DNA from 4 places in the Pseudomonas silensiensis genome. Region 3 is predicted to be linked to each of the others. Evidence: predicted binding sites of a transcription regulator. Region 3 holds the regulator's gene; each other region holds the start of a gene.
What was found. Region 3 encodes FliA, which starts transcription of late flagellar genes. Its sites were predicted from a motif close to CTAAAGTTTNNNNNNNNNNNGCCGNTAA; they were not measured.

Region 1: QF010_RS29110 (methyl-accepting chemotaxis protein) is a predicted target of FliA. The motif match lies at 2,343-2,370, and genes of this name have one in related genera.
Region 2: QF010_RS13060 (methyl-accepting chemotaxis protein) is a predicted target of FliA. The motif match lies at 1,899-1,926, and genes of this name have one in related genera.
Region 4: flgM (flagellar biosynthesis anti-sigma factor FlgM) is a predicted target of FliA. The motif match lies at 1,442-1,469, and genes of this name have one in related genera.

Annotation. Positions count from the first base shown of each region.
Region 1 is NZ_JBNDJH010000028.1:41,948-45,182, reverse strand. It holds gene QF010_RS29120 (GAF domain-containing sensor histidine kinase) at 1-56, shown strand, start outside; gene QF010_RS29115 (hypothetical protein) at 53-490, opposite strand; gene QF010_RS29110 (methyl-accepting chemotaxis protein) at 603-2,228, opposite strand; gene QF010_RS29105 (transporter) at 2,532-3,235, shown strand, end outside.
Region 2 is NZ_JBNDJH010000007.1:223,009-226,243, forward strand. It holds gene QF010_RS13050 (NorM family multidrug efflux MATE transporter) at 1-768, opposite strand, end outside; gene QF010_RS13055 (LysR substrate-binding domain-containing protein) at 928-1,848, shown strand; gene QF010_RS13060 (methyl-accepting chemotaxis protein) at 2,032-3,235, shown strand, end outside.
Region 3 is NZ_JBNDJH010000014.1:4,677-7,911, reverse strand. It holds gene QF010_RS19895 (protein phosphatase CheZ) at 1-667, opposite strand, end outside; gene QF010_RS19890 (chemotaxis response regulator CheY) at 698-1,069, opposite strand; gene fliA (RNA polymerase sigma factor FliA) at 1,236-1,976, opposite strand; gene fleN (flagellar synthesis regulator FleN) at 1,973-2,803, opposite strand; gene flhF (flagellar biosynthesis GTPase FlhF) at 2,920-3,235, opposite strand, start outside.
Region 4 is NZ_JBNDJH010000020.1:120,693-123,927, reverse strand. It holds gene QF010_RS24875 (flagellar brake protein) at 1-469, opposite strand, end outside; gene QF010_RS24870 (flagella synthesis protein FlgN) at 562-1,029, opposite strand; gene flgM (flagellar biosynthesis anti-sigma factor FlgM) at 1,078-1,404, opposite strand; gene flgA (flagellar basal body P-ring formation chaperone FlgA) at 1,572-2,333, opposite strand; gene QF010_RS24855 (chemotaxis protein CheV) at 2,415-3,235, shown strand, end outside.

The DNA.
Region 1 (3,235 bases), on a different contig from region 3:
TCTCGACCGAGCAACAGGGCACGACGTTTACCTTCAGCCTTCCAATCCGGACTTAAGCGGTCGTACTGACCAAGGAACCGGAAGTGCTGCCACCTTCATCCTGCAACGCCTGCAACAACGCCGCCGTCGCGGTCTGCAACGAAGCTGAAGTGGCCGCCATCTGCGACTGAACCGCCGCGACGTCCGCCGCTTTGGCTTCGGCGCTTTCCTGTTTGGCCTGCGCCGCTTGCAGTTGCTGCTGTTGTTCCTGCAATTGCTTTTGCAGCTCGGCGATCTGCTTGCGCAGCTCTTTCACCGTGTCGGATTCTTCGCTGCTGCTGGAACTGCTGCCGCTCGCTGCGGGGGCGCCACCGGCGGATACCTTGGTGGTGTCGCTGGACGCCTCAGCGGTTGCAGTGACCGACGTGTCTTCGGTGCTGTCGCTGACAGCAGTCTTGTTCGAAGCAGTCGTGGCCGTCGGGGGGATCGAAACGGAAGTGATGCTGACCATGGCGGTTCTCCATTGGGTTTATAGGATTACCGTGGTCATCGACATCGACACTGCGGACTTGAGATCGACTGTGTACCGACTCGGTAAGCAAACCGGTACACAGCCATTCCCGTTACGCGCTTAAACGTGCCGTTACTTCATTCAACTGCCCCGACAACCCGTGCAGGTTGTGGCTGGCCGCTTCGGTGCGCTGTACGTTGTCCAGATTGGTGCTGGCGATGCTGGTGATCTCGGTGAGGTTGCGCGAGATGTCTTCGGCCACCGACGTCTGCTCTTCCGCGGCGGTGGCGATCTGGCGGTTCATGTCGCGGATGGCTTCCACGGCAAGGGTGATGCGCTCCAGCATGGCGCCGGCCTGAGTCACTTGCTCGACACTTTCCTCACTGCGTGACTGACCGCTTTCAATCGCCTGAGCGGCGTCCACCGCACCGGTTTGCACCGTTTGAATGATCTGGTTGATCTCGATGATCGACGCCGCCGTGCGCTGGGCCAGGCTGCGGACTTCATCGGCCACCACCGCAAAACCGCGCCCGGCTTCACCGGCACGGGCTGCTTCGATGGCGGCGTTGAGCGCCAGCAGATTGGTCTGCTCGGCGATGCCGCGAATCACTTCCAGTACCTTGCCGATGCGCCCGCTGTCGGTTTCCAGACGACGGATGACCGTGGCGGTATTGGCGATTTCGCCGCGCATTTGGGTGATGGTGTGAATGGTGCCCTGCATGACCTTTTCGCCCTGCTGGGCGGACTGGTCGGCATCATCGGCGGCACGTGCCGCGTCGGCTGCGTGACGTGCGACTTCTTGTGCGGTAGCAGACATTTCGTTCATCGCCGTGGCCACCTGATCGGTGCGGTTGAACTGCTCGTTAGTGCCGCTGGCCATCAGGGTGGCGATGGAATTCAGCTCACCGCTGGCACTGTCCAGATCCTTGGCGCTGCGCTGTAAACGGCTGAAGGTTTCGGCGAGGAAGTCGCGCAAGGTGTTGGCCGCTACCGCCAACCTGCCCAACTCATCCTGACGGGTGCTGGCCACGCGTTCGGCAAACTTGCCTTGGCTGAGTTGCGCCACGTATTCGATCAGTTTGCGAATCGGTTCGACCAGGTTGCGGTTGATCAGCCACAGGCTCAACAACCCGATCAGCAGACCCGAGGCGAGCATCACGATGATCCCCAGCAACACGGTGCGGTCGGCGTCGGCGCTGATCAGTTTCGATTGCTCGGCACCCTGCTTGCGCAATTCGCTGACCAACTCGCTCATCTGATCGCTGGTTGCGCGGTCCACCCCTTTGACCGCAGTGTCGCCAGCCGTTGGGTCGGCGCCTGCCGCCACGTAGGCGTCACGGCCCTTCTGATAAGCCGCGCCTAACAGACGATGTTCGTCCCGCAGGCGTTCGATGCGAGTCTTGAGTGACGGCTCGATACCCTTCTGTCCGGCCAGTTCACCGAGGATGCCCTGCACGTCGCGCTGACGGTCTTCGAATTGCTTCCAGTATTTGTCCAGGTCCGCAGGCTGCTTGCCGCGTAGCAGGACGTTTTTCCACTCCTGTACCTGCACCTTGAATTGCAGGTTGGCTTCATCGATCAATTGCGAGGTGTGCAGTGGGCCTTCGACCAGATTCGCGTAGTTCTGAACACCGCTGGACAGAAAGTGAAAGCAGGCCAGGGCGATCAGCAGCATCGCGAACAGACTGCCGCTCAGCAGGGCGAGAATTTGCGCTCTCAAGGACTTTTGCAAAAACATCGGGAGGTACTCATGACAGGAATGAGGCACGCCGCAACAAGGCGTGAAAGGTGTCCGGACATCCCTGTCTGCGACCTTGGTTCGTGGCCAAAGCCGTGCAAGTTAACGTCAGCGTAATCGGCGTCCCAGAGCGGTTCTTGAATGAAATCCGACCATCGGTACGGCCACTATTTTGCCGCCATCCAACTGTCACAAAACCGTCAAAACTCCTTGCGATGATGCGGCTCAAGTGAACCTGCAAAATCCGCCGTAACGCGACCTGCTACACAAAGTGACCGACAGCGCCTCCTTCAGTGAGACCTCATGAACCACAGCATCGACCAAAGTCATCGCGACACGGACCTGTTCGGTCTGCTGTACGGTTTCAGTTTTCGCCCCGGCGAGCGCGGGCGGGAGCTCGATTCGGCCAAGGCCTTGCAGTGCCTGCAACATCCCGGCGACAACGACGAATTTCTCTGGCTGCACCTGAATCTGGCTCATGCGGCGTGCGAGCGCTGGATGAAAAGCCATCTGGAATTGCCCGACGAATTTTTCGAAGCGCTGCATGAGGGCTCCCGTTCGACGCGCATCGAGCATGTGGATTCGGCGTTGCTGGCGGTGGTCAACGATGTGGTGTTTAACCTCAGCAGCATGGTCTCGTCCGATGTTTCGACGCTGTGGGTTTGCGCCCGCAGTCGGCTGATCGTCAGCGCACGCCTGCAACCGCTGCATTCGGTGGACAAGCTGCGCTCGTCGGTGAAGGCCGGTGAGTGCTTTCGCTCGCCGCTGGAATTGCTGGTGCATCTGCTGCGCGATCAAGGCGAAGTGCTGACCCAGATCGTGCGCAAGACCAGCCTCAGTGTCGACCAGATCGAAGATGAGCTGCTGTCCTCGCGGCTGTCGACTAATCGTGCCGAACTGGGTGCCAACCGACGGGTGCTGGTGCGCCTGCAACGCTTGTTGGCGCTGGAACCGGGCTCGTTGCTGCGCCTGCTCAATCGCCCGCCGCAGTGGTTGCAAAAGGAGGA
Region 2 (3,235 bases), on a different contig from region 3:
AAACAGGCCGACTTCCACCGCGTAGGTGCCACCAATCGGCAGGCCCAGGCGCCACAGTTCCTTCAGATACTGACGGTTAGGCCGCGACAGGCCCTGACGCAAGGGATAAGCGTCGTAAGCCGGATGCCGACGGATGTGCCAGGCCAGCGCCAGCGCCATGCAGTTGGCGACAATAGCGGTGACCAGCCCAATGCCCATCAACCCCAGTTTCGGCAGGCCGAACATGCCGGTAATCAATGCGTAATTGAGCAGGAAGTTAGCCACGGTGCCGCCGAGGCTAATGACCATCACCGGTGTTGCGCGGCCGATGGCGCTGGTGAAGCCGCGCAGGGCCATGAAGCTCAGGTAGCCGGGCAGGGCGAACGGCAGGATCAGCAAGAACTGCCCGGCCGCGTGGACGTTGGTTTCGGTCTGGCCGAACAGCAGCAACACCGGTTTGAGGTTCCACAGCAGCAGCCCGGCCACCAACGCCATCAACCACGCCAGCCATAACCCGGCCTGGGTCAGCCTGGCGGCGCCGACGATGTCGCCGGCACCCTGACGGATGGCCACAAGGGTGCCGACCGCGGCGATCACGCCAATGCAGAAGATCGACACGAACGAGTATGTCGCTGCGCCCAGGCCGCCACCGGCCAGCGCCTCTGGACTCAGGCGCGCCATCATCAAGGTGTCGGTGAGGACCATCAGCATGTGCGCCAACTGCGAGGCAATCAACGGCCCCGCCAGCCGCAGGATGGCCCAGAGTTCGGTACGTGCTGGATGCTGCATGGTCATCACGCTCGATAATTAAAGAGGGACAGGAAAGCGTCGATTCTCGGCGCTCTACGGGGTTTGCACAAAGGGATAAAAAGGATGGGTTGCATGATTCAAACTCATGCTGGAAGGTTTCTGCTAGGGTGACCGAATCCCGCTATAGGAGCTTTCCGAATGTCCCGTCGTCTTCCTCCCTTGTATGCCCTGCGCGCATTCGAAGCGGCGGCACGGCACAGCTCGTTTACCCGTGCGGCCGAAGAACTGTCGATCACCCAAAGCGCGGTCAGCCGGCACATTCGTACGCTGGAAGAGCATTTTGCCTGTCGGCTGTTTCACCGCAGCGGACGCAATCTGCAATTGACCGAGTCGGCGCGGTTGATCCTGCCCGGCATTCGCGAAGGCTTCACCGCGCTGGAGCGGGCCTGCAATACCTTGCGTGCCGAAGATGACATCCTGCGCATGAAAGCGCCGTCGACCCTGACCATGCGCTGGCTGCTGGCACGGCTCAGCCGCTTTCGGCACCTGCAACCGGGCAACGAGGTGCAATTGACCAGCGCCTGGATGGATGTCGACTCGGTGGACTTCAACCATGAACCGTTCGACTGCGCCGTCATTCTCAGCAACGGGCATTTTCCGCCGGACTGGGAGGCGAGTTTCCTGTTCTCGGAAGAGCTGATTCCAGTCGGCGCGCCGAATCTTCTGCAGGATCAACCGTGGGATGTCGCACGGCTGGCCAATGCCGAATTGCTGCACCCGACGCCGGATCGTCGCGACTGGCGCAGCTGGCTGGAGCGTATGGGGCTGGCGGATCAGGTGTCGCTCAAGGGCGGGCAGGTGTTCGACACGCTGGAACTGGGCATGATCGCCGCCGCCCGAGGTTATGGCGTGTCCATGGGCGATCTGCTGATGGTGGCGGAAGATGTGGCTCAGGGGCGTCTGAGTCTGCCGTGGCCGACGGCCGTCGCCAGCGGTGAGAAATATTACCTGGTCTGGCCGAAAACCCGCCCCGGTGGTGAACGTTTGCGCAGGCTCAGCGACTTCCTGCAAGGCGAAGCCCGAGCAATGGAATTGCCCGACGTTCAACACCTGGGCTGAATCGATAGAGCCGCCGCAATGGCGGCCTTGAGCCATATCCCGGTTAATTACTCAAGTATTCAGATTGTCCGCCGAAAAGGCAGGTGGAACCTTCGTGCAGGTTCGACGCAATTCCCATTATTAGAATTTTGCTGAGTGTGCAGCCAGATCAAGGATGATCCGGTCGCTCGGCCAGGAGCTGTCATGTCTCAACCTCGTGCCCGGATCGCCTCACAGCTTGGTCTTGCGCTTGCCGTGATACTGGCGATTGTCATCAGCGGCAGTACCGTATTCGCCCTTCGTTCGCTGGACGCCGCCAACCTCGCCACCCGCGAAGAGCACCTGGCCAGTGAAGCCCGGTTGCTGGCTGATCAGTTGAGTACCTTTCACGGCACGTTGCGTGAAAGCACCCAGCGCCTCAGCGGTCTGTTCGAGAAGCGCTTCAGCGCCGGTTTGAGCGTGCACCCGGATGAACCGGTGGCGGTAGCGGGCGCGCAGACGCCGGGCCTGCACCTGGGCAGCGAAGTGCTGAACAACAATTTCAAGGAAGTGGACGAGTTCAAGCAAATGACCGCCGGTGTTGCGACGGTGTTTGTGCGCAGCGGCGAAGACTTCATCCGGGTCAGCACGTCCCTGAGCAAACAGGACGGCAGCCGGGCCATCGGTACGCTGCTCGATCACGCGAACCCGGCCTATGCGCGCTTGATGGCGGGGCAGGCCTACGTCGGTCGTGCCTTGTTGTTCGACCGCTCCTACATGACTCAGTACACCCCCGTACGTGACAGTGGCGGTAAGGTGATTGCCGTGCTGTTCGTAGGATTCGACTACACCGACGCGCAGAATGCGCAGTATGCCAACCTCAAGCGTTTCCGTATCGGCCAGACCGGTTCCCTGGCGCTGCTGGATGAACAGAGCAAATGGCTGGTGCCGATCGCGGGCGTACAAGCGCTGGATCAAGCGACTCCGACCATCGTTGACTTGGCGAAGACGCCGGGCAAGGGCAAGTTCTGGAGCGACAAGTCCGAAGATTTCTACAGCATTGCCGTACCGTTTGAAGGCGGGCCTTGGTCGGTGGTGGCGAGCATGCCGAAAACCGAAATTCGTGCTGTGACCTGGAGTGTCGGCATTCAATTGGCGATTGGCAGTCTGCTGGCGATGTTGATCGCTGTGGGGGCGGCGGTCTGGTTGCTGCGCAGCAAACTCGCGCCTTTGGGGGATCTGGTGCGTCAGGCCGAAGCCTTGGGCGCCGGTGATTTGAGCGTGCGGCTGAACGTATCGAGCAATGACGAAATCGGTCAGCTGGCCCGCGCGTTCAACCAGATGAGCCAGGCGCTGTCGACCATGGTCGAGCACATCCGCAAGGCTTCGCAAGAGGTCAACAGCCGCGCCCAGGCCTTGTCCGGTCTGT
Region 3 (3,235 bases):
CTGCCAGCATCGCTTCACGGTCATGTTCGATGCCCGCAAAGCGGTCCACCTGACTGGCCATAAGCACGAGCTTGAGCAGGTTGCTTTCAACTTCGGTGACCAATTGGGTCACACGCTTGATCACCTGACCGGTGAGGTCCTGGTAATCCTGAGCGAGCAAAATGTCGTTGAGGTTGCTCGACACAACGCGATTGTCTTCGCTGCTGCGTGTCAGGAAACCGTCGACTCGCCGAGCCAGCTCGCGGAACTCTTCAGCCCCGACTTCGCGACGCATGAACCGTCCCCAGTCGGTGCTCAAGGCCTGGGCTTCGTTGCTCAGGCCGTTGACCAGCGGCGTGGCGTTTTCCACCAGGTCCATGGTGCGGTTGGCAGCAGCCTCGGTCAGCTTGACCACATAACCCAGACGCTCGGTGGCGTCCGTGATCTGCGAGACTTCCTCGGCTTGCGGCATGTGCGGGTCAATCTGGAAATTGACGATCGCGCTATGCAGCTCGCGAGTGAGCTTGCCCACTTCCTGATACAGGCCACGATCACGGGTCTGATTGAGCTCATGGATCAGTTGCACAGCGTCGCCGAACCTGCCTTTTTCAAGGCTGTCGACCAGTTCGACCGCGTGTTTTTTCAGAGTCGATTCGAAATCGCTCTGTGAAGACTCGTTATGCTCCATAGCTCCCCCGTGGCGCAGTGGCTTCGCACATCAACCGATGCGTTCGAAAATCTTCTCGATTTTTTCTTTTAACGCCTGGGCCGTGAAGGGCTTGACCACATAGCCGTTAACTCCGGCCTGGGCTGCCTCGATGATCTGCTCGCGCTTGGCTTCAGCGGTCACCATCAGCACCGGCAGGTGCTTGAGCTTTTCATCGGCACGCACGTGACGCAGCAGGTCGATACCGGTCATGCCAGGCATGTTCCAGTCTGTTACCAGAAAGTCGATGCTGCCGCTGTTGAGAACCGGAATGGCAGTAGTGCCATCGTCGGCCTCGACCGTGTTGGTGAACCCAAGGTCACGCAACAGGTTTTTAATGATCCGCCGCATCGTTGAGAAGTCATCAACGATGAGGATTTTCATGTTCTTGTCCAATTCGACCTCCAAGCAGTCTTAAACGCGCCCAGCACCTGGACGCGCCATTTCAATCAATCCGGCAATGCACTCGATGACTGTCTGGAGCACAACAAATCGCGACCGGTGCAGCTAATCCCACACCGGTCCCGCTCGCAGTGTCCCCACACTGCCTTCAGCGCGCTCGCCACTCCCCCAAACGCCCCCGCAAGCGGGCCGCGCACTGGCTGTGTAACTGGCTGACCCGAGATTCGCTGACCCCCAGGACCTCACCGATTTCCTTGAGATTCAACTCTTCGTCGTAGTACAGCGCCAACACCAGTCGCTCACGCTCCGGCAAATTGGCAATCGCGTCCGCCAGCGCCGCCTGGAAGCGTTCATCTTCCAGATCGCGTGACGGCTCGAGATGAGCACTGGCGCCATCCTCGTGCAGCCCTTCGTGTTCGCCGTCCTGCAACAGATCGTCGAAACTGAATAGCCGGCTGCCCAGGGTGTCGTTCAAAATCCCGTAATAATCGTCGAGACTCAATTGGAGTTCGGCCGCAACCTCGTGATCTTTAGCGTCACGACCGGTTTTAGCTTCAATCGAGCGAATTGCGTCGCTGACCATCCGGGTATTGCGGTGGACCGAACGTGGCGCCCAGTCCCCCTTGCGTACTTCATCGAGCATCGCGCCACGGATTCGAATGCCCGCGTACGTCTCGAAACTCGCGCCTTTGCTGGCGTCGTATTTGGTCGATACTTCAAGCAGGCCGATCATCCCGGCCTGGATCAGATCTTCAACCTGAACACTGGCGGGCAAACGCGCCAGCAAGTGGTAGGCAATGCGTTTAACCAGTGGCGCGTAACGCTCGATCAGCTCGTACTGCGCGTCACGTGCCGACTTCTTGTAGAGGTCGTAGCCACTGGCTGTCATAGCACCGGTCCTGCCGTTTGTTGCACGAGGCGCTCGACGAAAAACTCCAGGTGCCCACGCGGGTTGGCAGGTAGCGGCCAGGTATCGACCTTCTGTGCAATCGCCTTGAACGCCAGTGAGCACTTGGACCGAGGGAAGGCTTCGTAGACGGCGCGCTGTTTCTGCACAGCCTTGCGCACACTTTCGTCGTAAGGCACCGCGCCGACGTATTGTAAGGCGACGTCAAGGAAGCGATCCGTGACCTTGGTCAACTTGGCGAACAGGTTGCGCCCTTCCTGCGGGCTCTGGGCCATGTTGGCCAGGACGCGGAAGCGGTTCATGCCGTAATCGCGGTTCAGCAGTTTGATCAGTGCGTAGGCATCGGTGATCGAGGTCGGCTCGTCGCAGACCACCAGCAAGACTTCTTGCGCTGCACGAACGAAACTGACTACCGAGTCACCAATGCCCGCAGCGGTGTCGATCACCAGCACGTCGAGGTTGTCACCGATATCGCTGAACGCCTGGATCAGGCCGGCGTGTTGGGCCGGGCTTAAATGAACCATGCTCTGTGTGCCGGACGCGGCCGGGACGATTCGAATACCGCCAGGGCCCTGCAACAGTACGTCGCGCAGCTCACAGCGGCCTTCGATCACGTCGGCCAAAGTACGTTTGGGTGTCAGTCCCAGCAGGACGTCGACGTTCGCCAGCCCCAGATCGGCGTCCAACAGCATGACGCGCCGGCCGAGCTCAGCTAGAGCCAGGGACAAGTTCACTGACACGTTAGTTTTCCCGACGCCACCTTTGCCGCCGGTCACCGCGATCACCTGTACGGGATGCATGCTGCCCATGTTATTTCTTTACCTTGTCTTGCATAGACGGAGGCCACATTACTGGCTGCGCGTTCACTAACGGAACAATGCATGGCAGACCATCGATGTAGGTACAAAAACTGTTCATTAATACCTCAGCCAACCTGCTTGGTCGGGCTGTGGTAAATATCAGCGAACATGTCAGCCATGGCTTCTTCGCTGGGTTCTTCTTGCATTTGCACGCTGACGGCGCGACTGACCAACTGATGACGACGCGGTAGATGCAAATCATCCGGAATCCGCGGGCCATCGGTCAGGTAGGCCACCGGCAATTCATGACTGATGGCCAGGCTCAACACCTCGCCCAGGCTTGCCGTTTCATCCAGTTTAGTCAGGATGCAGCCAGCGAGCCCACAACGCTTGTAACTGTGATAAGCGGCCGTTAGAACCTGTTTCTGGCTGGTGGTTGCC
Region 4 (3,235 bases), on a different contig from region 3:
ATAGCTTGCCGCTGATCGGCGACTTGAGTTTTTCACCACCCAGATCGACGTTGACCAGTTGTGCCAGCTTCAATGCTGCGCGGAATGCATTACGACGCTGGTGGTAAACCACCTCGGAGGGCAGGGCGCCACGGTAGCAACGACCGCCACCGGATTCGTCGATGGTCAGCGGGCCGTTGCTTTCCCAGGCAATGCGCACGCCGTCGTGAAAGCCTTCGACCTTGAACGGTTCGCCGGCGAGCAGGAAGCGTTCACCATCGCGGGGGATCATTTCGTCCAGGGCAATCATGTTGCTGTCACGGTCAAGGTCCACCAGATAACTCTGGAAGCGCTGGCTGCGCTCATGGAACGTGATGATCAGCGGATCATGGCTGTCTTGCAGCTGGCGCAGGTTGCCGGAGATCTCCAACGGCGTGGTGAGCACCTTGGGTGGCTGCGGAGCATCATCCGCGCTTAAGGCATTGAACACGGTTCATCAATCTCCAGACAAAATATGACTACGGCTGGCCAGCATATTGCCAGTATGTTGCGCGTCTTGATAGTGCGCGCTTTGCAGCAGGCTCAAGCCTGACTGAGCGGGCGTGGCTTCGCAAGCATGGAGGTTGATCCGCGTGCATCATAGAGCGCTGGCGGCTCGCCGCCGTTGAGGATTTTCAGCTGATTGGCCGTCGCGGCCTGTTGCACCAGGATTGACTGGCCATTCTTGACGTTGGCCGCCTGGCACTGAGCCAGAAGATCGGTCAATACATCGCTCTGCTCCAACAGCTGATTGCCAATGCTCGAATGGCTGGCAAGTTGCTCCAGGCCGTTGCGATTGGTCGGCAGGTTGAGGCTGGCGAGGATTTCACTGCGCTTGCGGCCATGCTGATCGAGCAAAATGATCAATGCCTGTTTCTGCGCCAGAATTTCTTCGAGCAGTGGCATGTCGCGACCGTGCAAGGCGAGGGACTCGGTCTGCAGTAACTCCAGCAAGTGCTGTGCTGGAGCGAAATCGTCGGTGATCAGTTGCAGTAAATTAGTGTCGTGCATGGCTGGCCTTGGGTTTTAAGCGTCCAAAAGCCTGGCGCAGGCCTTGGCCTAGCGCTGGGCTTCGAAGTTGAGCAGTTTGCTGGCTACACGGTTGCTGTCGACTTTATAGCTGCCATCGGCAATCGCTGCTTTCAACTCGGCCACGCGGGCGTTGTCGACGGCAGGCTGATCACGCAGCTTGTCAGTGACCTTCTGCAACTGTTGAGCCTCATTGCTGAGATGTACCGATTCCCCGCTTTTGACGGTACTGGCCTGTTCGGCCGGGGTATTCAGCGGTGCGGGTTTGCCGGCTTCGACGGTTTCCTTCGCGGTGCTGGTACGTGTACTACCGGTAAGTGACGAGGAACTGTTTAAACGGCTGAAATCGATGACCATGACAAAAAAACCTCTGGGTATTTGGACGCTTGCCATGTTTTCGGCCATACCCGGGAAAACTTTAGGCCCAATTATCAATGAGCTTGCGCGCGTCAGCGCTTGCCCTGCATAGGGCACAGTCTAGGGAACAGTCGAGTGGCGCGCCACTTCTTCACAAGCAGAGAGTTCTACATGGCCACTTCCACCTGGCCGGGCGCGATGACTTGCGCCTTGATGACCCGCTGGGAATTGAGGTTTTTCACCCGGATCTGTTCGCGCATGCCGCCGTTGGACAGCGCTTCACCCGGCATGCGCACGCTGAGCGTTCCACTGCGGGCGGTAATCACCACCTGGTCGCCCTTGCTGATGACTTCTGCCTGTTCCATGTGCACCAGGGTCATGACCTGGTCGGCGACCATTGGTCGGGTAAGTTTCTGCCCGATCGCCTGATCGACGGAAGTCAGGTAACCCTGGCTGATCAGGCTGATGTCACGCTCGCGCAGGGTCACATCCTGGGGCTCGACGATACCGGCGCGTCGCAGCGGACGGGTGGTGGTCACAATGTCGCGAAACAGGCGCACTTGAGCGGGTACGAAGACCGTCCAGGGCGACGCGCCCTCGCAGCGCACCTTGACGGTAACGCGCCCCAGCGGCGTGGCCGGGCTCTCCAGGGACGCTGTCAATTCCTTGTCACACATGGGCATGCGCAGCCGCGGATCCAGCTGCTTGACCTCGATCTCGTAGCGGCCTTCCGTTTGACTGGTTGCCAGATAGTCCTCTACGGTGAATTCAAGAAAGCCCTGAGTGACGCCGATAAGCATGTCAGGCAAGGTAACCGCGTCAGCAAGGGCAGGGCAGCCAGCGTTGAACAGGCAGACGGCCGACACCGCGCAAAGCAATTTGCGGGCGATTGATGTCAGGCGTCGGAAAAATGTCGGTTCTGTGTTCATAAGAGTTAAAAAGCAAGCGCCGTGCCGTTTAGTGATAATGCGCGTCGCAACACACTTAAGCGTTGGTGTAGGAGTCTGTGCATGGCTGGGGTAATGGATTCGGTAAACCAGCGCACGCAACTGGTAGGGCAAAATCGCCTTGAGCTGTTGTTGTTCCGTCTCGACGGCCAACAGCTGTATGGGATCAACGTGTTCAAGGTTCGGGAGGTGCTGCAATGCCCCAAACTGACGCTGATGCCAAAATCCAGTCCTGTCGTGTGCGGTGTGGCAAATATTCGGGGGGCGACCATTCCGATTCTTGATCTGGCCATGGCGACCGGTTCCGGTGCGCTGAAAGATCAAAGCAATCCCTTCGTGATCATTACGGAGTACAACACCAAGACCCAGGGTTTCCTGGTGCGGTCGGTGGAACGCATCGTCAACATGAATTGGGAGGAGATTCATCCGCCACCCAAGGGCACGGGGCGCGATCATTACCTGACGGCTGTGACTCGGGTCGACAATCAGTTAGTCGAAATCATCGACGTCGAGAAGGTGCTGGCAGAAGTGGCGCCGACACCGGAAGCGATTTCCGTTGGCGTGGTGGATGTCGACACCCAGCACAAGGCGCTCTCTTTGCGAGTACTGACGGTCGATGACTCGTCGGTGGCGCGCAAGCAGGTGACCCGTTGCCTGCAGACGGTCGGTGTCGAAGTGGTGGCGTTGAACGACGGTCGGCAAGCGCTGGATTACCTGCGCAAGCTGGTCGACGAGGGCAAGAAGCCGGAAGAAGAGTTCCTGATGATGATTTCCGACATCGAGATGCCGGAGATGGACGGGTACACCCTCACGGCCGAGATCCGCAACGACCCTCGCATGCAAAAGCTTCACATCATCCTGCATACTTCGTTATCGGGTGTATT